2 regions of the Nocardiopsis akebiae genome follow, and region 1 is predicted to be linked to the other one. Evidence: riboswitches for the same ligand, from Rfam matches in the RefSeq annotation. Region 1 holds a riboswitch; the other holds the start of a gene.
What was found. A riboswitch is a leader RNA that binds a small molecule or an ion and turns the genes downstream of it on or off. The one in region 1 is predicted to bind cobalamin.
Positions count from the first base shown of each region.

Region 1 (3,803 bases):
GCGGTCACCGGCAGGAGCCTGGCGTGGGCCGCGCCGGTGAGCGCGCGGGCCGCGTGCGGCAGGACCAGCCCCACGAAGCCGATCGCCCCGGCCGCGCTGACCAGGGCGGCGGTGAGCAGCGCGGTGGCGCACAGCAGCACCATGCGGGCGCGGGCCACCCGCACGCCCAGGTTCGCCGCGGCCTCCTCACCGAAGGCGAACGCGTCCAGGGTGGTGGTGTGCGCCAGGCACACGGCGAGCACACCGGCCAGCACCGCCGCGCACAGCACCACGTCGTCCCACCCGGCGCCGCTGAGGGAGCCCAGCAGCCAGAACAGCACCCCGCGCGTGGTCTCGGCGTCGGCCGAGGTCAGCACGATGAACGAGGTCAGCGCCGAGAACAGCTGCATGGCCGCCACCCCCGACAGCACCACGCGGTCCATGCTCGCGCCCAGGGTGTGCGCGAGCAGCACCACCAGCCCGAAGGAGAGCAGGGCGCCGACGAAGGCGCCCGCCGACAGCGACACCACCGCACCGCCCCAGCCCAGCACCAGCACGGCGACCGCCCCGGTGGAGGCCCCCGAGGACACCCCGAGCACGAAGGGGTCCGCCAGCGGGTTGCGCAGCAGGGACTGCATGACCGCCCCGCACAGCGCCAGCCCGGCCCCGCACACCGCGGCGAGCAGGGTGCGGGGCATGCGCAGGTCCCAGACGATGCCCTCGCGCAGCGGCGACAGCCCGCTCTCCCCGAACCCCAGCCGCGCGGCGACCGACCCCCAGACCTCGGCCGTGGTGATGTCGGCGGGGCCGATGGTCACCGCGACCGAGACCGACACGGCCAGGAGCACCAGTCCACCGCAGGAGAGCAGCGCCAGACGCGCACCGCTCACCGGCCGAGCCCGAGGCCGCGCAGACCCTCGGCGACCTGCTCGATCCCCTCGACCGTGCGGATCGAGGGGTTCATCGCCTGGCCGCTGAGCAGGACGTAGCGCTCCTCGCGCACGGCGGTGAGGTTGCCCGTGGCGGGATTGGACTCCAGGAACGCGATCTTGGCGTCGGCGGACTCCGCGGTCTGGGAGTCGCGGGTCAGGTCACCGAGGACGATGACGTCGGGGTCGCGGTCGGCGACGGTCTCCCAGTTGATCTGGGGCCATTCGTCGTGGGTGTCGTCGAAGGCGTTCCGCGCGCCGACCGCGCGGGTGATGGCGCCGGGAGCGCCGCAGCAGCCCGCGAGGTAGGGCGACTGGGAGTTGGCGAACCAGTACATGAGGGAGACGCCGGAGGCGTCCAGGTCCGAGGTGGCCGCAGCCACCCGCCCCTCCAGCTCCGCGATCAGCTCCTCCCCGCGCTCCTCGACCCCGAACAGCAGGGCCAGGTCGCGGATCTCGCCGTAGACGGCGTCGAGGGTGAGGGGTTCGCTGCGCGAGCCGTCTCCCCCGCTGTCGTTGTCCTTGCCGGTGGCGCAGTCGGTCGGGGAGACGTAGGTGGGCACGCCCAGCTCCTCGAACTGCTCGCGGGTGGCGACACCGCCCGTGCCGAGCGTGGAGACGAAGGAGGCGGTCACGAAGTCCGGTTCGGCGTCCAGGACCACCTCGAAGGAGGGGGCGTTGTCGGCCAGGCGGGGGATGCCCCCGTTGGCCTCCTCCAGTCCCTCCATGATCGGATCGGTCCAGGTGGCGGTGCCGACGAGGCGGTCCGCCAACCCCAGTGAGAGCAGGATCTCGGTGCTGCCCTGGTTGAGGGAGACGACGCGCTCGGGCGGGGCGTCGACGCCCACCCGGTGCCCGCAGTTGTCGACCGCGCGGGCGTCGGCGGCGGCCTCCCCCCCGCCGCTCCCCCCTCCCGGGGAGGGGGCGCAGGCGGTGAGCAGCAGCGCGGAGGCGAGCAGGAGGGGAAGGGGGCGCGGGGCGCGACGCAGCATGGGCATGCCTTGGATGTCGGGGCTCGAACGCGGAGCCTGGCACGGGACGCCTCCGCGCACTCGACGCGGAGGGGCCAGCAGGTCTTCGGACTCGGGTTCGTCCGGACGGGGTGCCTTCCCAGGTCGGTGCCGCCTCGACGCCGTGGTCTCCGCGGCCTCCGCCCCAGTGGCGTGAGTACCCCGCCCGTCCCCCTCACCGCTGCGCGTCAGTTCCGGATTCGCACCGGATTCCCTGACCACGTACGTGGTACGACTGGCCCCGGCAGACTATCAAGGCCCCCTCGGCCCTCTGCGGCCGGAAGGCGCACAGGGGCCGCGCCCGCGCCACCGCTCCGGTGTCCGCGCTGTTCAGCGCACCCCGGGGGAGTCGTCGGAGTGCTCAGGCCGCACCCCCGCCCCGGCCGACGCGCACACGGGTGGCCCGGAGCGCCGGGTGGCGGGCCCGGTCGCGCGCCCCGGCCGACGGACACGGCGGTGTGCGCCGCGCGGCGGGAGCGGGACGGCCGCGCGCACCGGGAGTACGATCGTGACCGGCCGCACACGGCCGGTGCCACCGCGCACCGCCACCACCCGGCAGAGAGGGGTCCTGGAACATGACCGCGACGACGTTCGACCCGCGCGCGCTGCTCGCCCGGAGCAAGCTCGGGGTCCTGGCCACCATCAAGGCCGACGGCCGCCCCCAGCTCTCCCCCGTCCAGCCCTTCTACGACGCCGAGACCGACCTGCTGCACGTCTCCATGACCGAGGGCCGGGCCAAGACCGCCAACCTGCGCCGCGACCCGCGCGCCACGCTCCAGGTCACCAGCGCCGACGGCTGGGCGTGGGCCACCGCCGAGGGCGTGGCCACCCTCACCGGCCCCGGCACCGACCCGCACGGCCCCGATGTCGAGGCGCTGGTGGACTACTACCGCCTCGCCGCCGGGGAGCACCCCGACTGGGAGGAGTACCGGTCGGTCATGGTCTCCGACCGCAGGGTGCTCATGACCATGCCCGTCGACCACGTGTACGGCGAGAAGATCCGCTGACCGGACGGACGGGCGGTACGGCCGACCGGCGCTTGCGCCCGTCGGCCCCGTCCGCCCGCACACCGGAGACGGGCCCGCCGCCCACCCCTCGGCGCACGCCGACGGGGCGGGGCCGCGGCCCCGCCCCGCCAGTCCCAGCCCTCAGCGCTTCATGCCGTGCTCGATCGCCTCGATGATGCGCGGCCGCATCTCGGCGGCGCTGATGATCGCGTCCACCGAACCCACCTCGACCGCGCGCTGGATGCTGTGCACCCGGTCGAACTCCGCGGCGACCTCGCCGAGCTTCTCCGCCCGCACCGAGGACTGCGTCTCGGCCAGCCGCGCGTTGAGCGCGGCCCGCTCGGCGCCGCTGGCCGCCGACACCTGCTCCTGGAGCCCCGTCACCCGCGAATCGCTCGCGGTACGCGTGTTGACCTCACCGGCGAACACCACGGCCGCCGCCGGGGCCCCGCCCAGCACCGAGGCGAACGACCCCTCCAGCGCGAGCACCGTCATGTTCGGGTTGAGCGCCTTGGAGAACACCACGAACGCGCCGCCGTGGTACCGCGAGATCACGCAGAACACGATCGGACCGTCGAAGTTGACGATCGCGCGCCCGATCTCGGCCCCGTACTCCAACTGGAGCTTGCGCAGCGACTCCGGCGAACCGTCGAACCCCGACAGGTTCGCCAGCACCACCAGCGGCCGGTTGCCCGACGCCGCGTTGATCGCCCGCGCCACCTTCTTGGACGAACGCGGGAACAGCGTGCCCGCGGTGTAGGTGTCGGGCCCGTCGGTGGGCGGGAAGCCGTGCCGCGGCACCGACCGCGACTCGATCCCCACCAGGCACACCGGCCAGCCGCCGATGTGCGCGTCCTGCACCGCCGCCGTGTCGGCGT
Region 1 covers NZ_CP074132.1:4,142,700-4,146,502, forward strand. The annotation lists gene KGD83_RS17795 (FecCD family ABC transporter permease) at 1-869, opposite strand, end outside; gene KGD83_RS17800 (ABC transporter substrate-binding protein) at 866-1,900, opposite strand; cobalamin riboswitch at 1,960-2,173, opposite strand; gene KGD83_RS17805 (PPOX class F420-dependent oxidoreductase) at 2,494-2,925, shown strand; gene KGD83_RS17810 (ATP-binding protein) at 3,067-3,803, opposite strand, start outside.

Region 2 (3,803 bases), 900 kb from region 1:
GAGTCGACGACAACACCGGACTCCCTCATCCCTCATCCCTCAGCGGGTGGCCAACACGGCTGCTGCTGGGAGCAACATAGGGGACGCCCCCACCCGTCCCGGGGCGGTGACCACATGTGGTCACCGCCCCGGGACGGGCGACGCGCCGGAGACCGGGGACGCCCGCGCGGGGCGCCCTACCGGCACCGCACGGTGCCCTCACACGGCTCCGCGCCCCGTGTGTCCCACCGGCCGCGGCCCCGAAGCCCTCCCGGGCCCATCCTCACCCCGGACCGCCCGCCGCGCCGTGACGCCGCGCCCTCAGACCCCCTCGGAAGCCTCCTCGGCCCCCTCAGCGGACTCCTCGGAGGGCTCGGCGCTCTCCTCCGGGGCGTCGGGGAACCCGTCCATGTAGGTCTCGCCGGGGGCCGTGGTCCCCAGCAGCTGGGACACCGTGACCATGGTGTACCCCTGCTCGTGCAGTTCCCGGATCGCCGTGCGGGAGGCGTCGACGGTGGTGCCGTGGATGTCGTGCATGAGGATGATCGCCCCGTCCGAAGCGCCCTCCAGCACCCGGTCGTGGATCACCGGGGCCTTGCGGTCCTTCCAGTCGAGGGTGTCCACGCTCCACAGGATCTGAGCCAGGCCCATGTCCGCGGTCACCGAGGCCACGCCCTCGTCGGTCGAGCCGTAGGGCGGACGCATGAGGTCCATGGTGTAGCCCGTCTCGCGGTACACCAGCGCCTGCACGACGTCCAGGTCCGCGCGCACCCCACCCGCGCCCAGACCGGCCAGGTCGGGGTGGTTCAGGGTGTGGTTGGCGATCTCGTGTCCCTCGGCGTAGGCGCGCCGCACCGTGTACGGGTGCTCCATGACGGGGTTGCCGGTGACGAAGAACGTGGCCCGCGCGTCGTACTCGGCGAGGGCGTCCAGCAGTTCCGGGGTGCGTCCGCCGGGGCCGTCGTCGTAGGTCAGCGCCACGCACTTGGTGCCGGGGTCGGAGCAGTCGACTCCGGGGTCCACCGCGGGCACCTGTCCGGGTACGGCGCCGTCCCCCTGGCCGTCCTTGTCGGCCCGGGGCGGGGCGGCGATGGAGAAGTCGTCCACGCCCACGGTCGCGGCGTCGCGCACGCGCAGGCCCAGTTCCGACAGCAGGCCCTCGGCCCGACCGGCGGCGACCACCGCGCGCGTGCGGCCCTCCTGCGCCGGGGCGACCTGCCCGGCGTCGAACTCCACGACCAGGTCCCCGTCGGGGTTGAACCCCACCGAGTCGTACAGGGAGCTGATCGGGTGGATGACGTCGGGGTCGGCCGGGCCCTCCCCGCTCCCGACGGCGTCGCGCACCAGGCCGTTGAGCTCCTCCAGCTGCTCCTGGCCGCCGACCAGCGCGGTGGAGGGGTGGTGCGCCGCGGTCTCGGTGTCGTACCAGTAGGTGGTGTACCCCTCCCGGGACCCCTCGGAATCGGTCTCCACCCGGGTCACGCGGACCCCGAGCAGGCCGTCGCGCGCCGCGGTCAGGTTCCACCCCGCCTCGAAGGAGACCGCGCCGGGGTTGGCCGCCTCGAAGGCGTGCACCTCGTCGGTCAGCTCACGCTCCAGGAAGTCGGCCAGCGGCTCGGCGTTGGGGATCACCGGGTATGCCACCGAGACGGAGATCTCCCCGTCGTAGGCCAGTTCGGCCTCCTCCACGCCCGCCACGGCGGCCGCGTCCACCTCGGTGAGTCCGTCGGGTTCGCCCGAGGCCGGGGGCGACGGCTCGCTCTCGGAGAGCGGCGCTCCCTGCGTCCGCGCCCCGGGTTCGGGCTCGCCGGAGGAACGGGTGGCCAACAACACCATGCCCGCCAGGATCGCCAGGGCTACCACGACCGTGATCAGGGGGTGGTCCGGTGCCATGGCGAGGCGGGGCTGCTTATTCACGAGGGAATCTCCACGTTCATCGCTCAGACGAACGTCCGCGGGGAGCAGAGAGGGCTCACCCGCGCAACGCTTGACTTCGTGTGTGACGCCGACCTGAGGACGGGGGTTCTCACCGTCCGGACCGTGCGCATGGGGCCGCATGCCGGGTACAGGGGCGAAGGGGGCCCTCCCTATACTTGCAGCCGTGGAAGGTACATGATCCACCCCCGCGTCCCGGGTCCGGCCCGGAACGAACGGGGCGGAACCATGTCGCAAGAGGGAACCCGGTGCGAGTCCGGGACTGCCCCGCAGCGGTATGGGGGAACGAACGTCGCCATGAGCACTGGTAGCGCCGGTCGCAGAGACCGGAAACCGGGAAGCGGCGGCCAGTAGGAGGAGCGGTGTCCGCACCGCCCGCGCCCCCGAGTCCGAAGACCTGCCTCCACCCGGCGACGCGCCCGCGGCGCCGGTGGTCCCGCGCCCCGAGGGAGGGCCGGAGGCGGTGGCAGGTCCGGTGCGCGCCCGCGGCGCGTCCGTCGGCGTGCCCGCCCCTCTCCTCCTCCCCGCGGCCGGTACCCGGCTTTCGACGAGGGAGAGAAGCTCATGACCACGACCCCCGCGCCTTCCGCGGCCCCGGGCGGACCACGTCCCTCCGTGCGCTCGACCGTGCACGGCTACCCGCGCATCGGCCCCGACCGCGAGCTCAAGCGCGCCTGCGAGTCGCACTGGAGGGGCCGCACCACCGCCAGGGAACTGGACGAGGTCGCCGCCGACCTGCGCCTGGGCGTCTACGCCCAGCTGCGCGAGGCCGGTGTCGACGACATCCCCTCCAACACGTTCTCCTATTACGACCACGTGCTGGACACCGCGGTCCTGTTCGACCTGGTCCCCTCCCGCTTCGCCCCGCCCGCCGCGGCGCCGGACCGTGAGGAGGAGCTGCGCCGCTACTTCGCGCTCGCCCGCGGCGAGCAGGGCGCCCCTCCGCTGGAGATGACCAAGTGGTTCGACACGAACTACCACTACCTCGTCCCCGAGCTCTCGCCCGGCACCCGTCCGCGCCTGGTCGGCGACAAGCCCGTCGCCGAGTTCCGCGAGGCCGCCGAGGCGGGCTTCCACACCCGCCCGGTCCTGGTCGGCCCGCTCACCTTCCTACTGCTGGCCAAGCCCGCCGAAGGCGCCCCCGAGGGCTGGGAACCCGTCCAGCTGCTCGACCAGCTCCTGGACGCCTACGCCCAACTGCTCGGCGACCTGCGGGCCGCGGGCGCCACCGAGGTCCAGCTGGACGAGCCGATCCTGGCCACCGACGAGGGCCGCGCCGCCGTCGGCCACCTGGAGCGCGCCTACCAGCGCCTGGGCGCGGTCACCGACCGGCCCTCCCTGCTGGTGTCCACCTACTTCGGCTCCATCGGCTCCGCGGCGCTGCGCGTCCTCAAGGAGTCCGCGGTCGAGGCGGTCGGCCTGGACCTGGTCACCGACGACGAGGGCGTGGACGACCTGGTGCGGATCTCCGGCCTGGGCGCCACCCGCCTGGTCGCGGGGGTGGTGGAGGGGCGCAACGTCTGGCGCACCGACATCCCGGCCGCCGTCGCCGTGCTCGGCACCCTGCTCGCCCTCACCGACGAGCTGACCGTGAGCACCTCCTGCTCCCTGCTGCACGTGCCCTTGGACCTGGACGCCGAGACCTCCCTGGCCCCCGAGCTGCGCGGGGCCCTGGCCTTCGCCCGGCAGAAGGCCAGGGAGACGGCCCTGCTCGGCCGCGTGCTGTCCGAGGGGGCCGAGGCCGAGTACACCGGACGGGGCGGCGTCCGTCCCCCCGCCTTCACCGACGCGCGCGTACGCGCCCGCCTCGACGCCCTGGGCCCGGACGCCTACGAGCGCCCGCGCGAGCGCGGCAGGCCCACCGACACCCCGCTCACCACGACCACCAT
Region 2 covers NZ_CP074132.1:5,045,737-5,049,539, reverse strand. The annotation lists gene KGD83_RS21605 (polysaccharide deacetylase family protein) at 1-13, opposite strand, end outside; gene KGD83_RS21600 (polysaccharide deacetylase family protein) at 301-1,872, opposite strand; cobalamin riboswitch at 2,153-2,313, shown strand; gene metE (5-methyltetrahydropteroyltriglutamate--homocysteine S-methyltransferase) at 2,479-3,803, shown strand, end outside.
Region 2: linked by a shared signal. The riboswitch ahead of metE (5-methyltetrahydropteroyltriglutamate--homocysteine S-methyltransferase) and the one ahead of KGD83_RS17800 (ABC transporter substrate-binding protein) in region 1 are both predicted to bind cobalamin.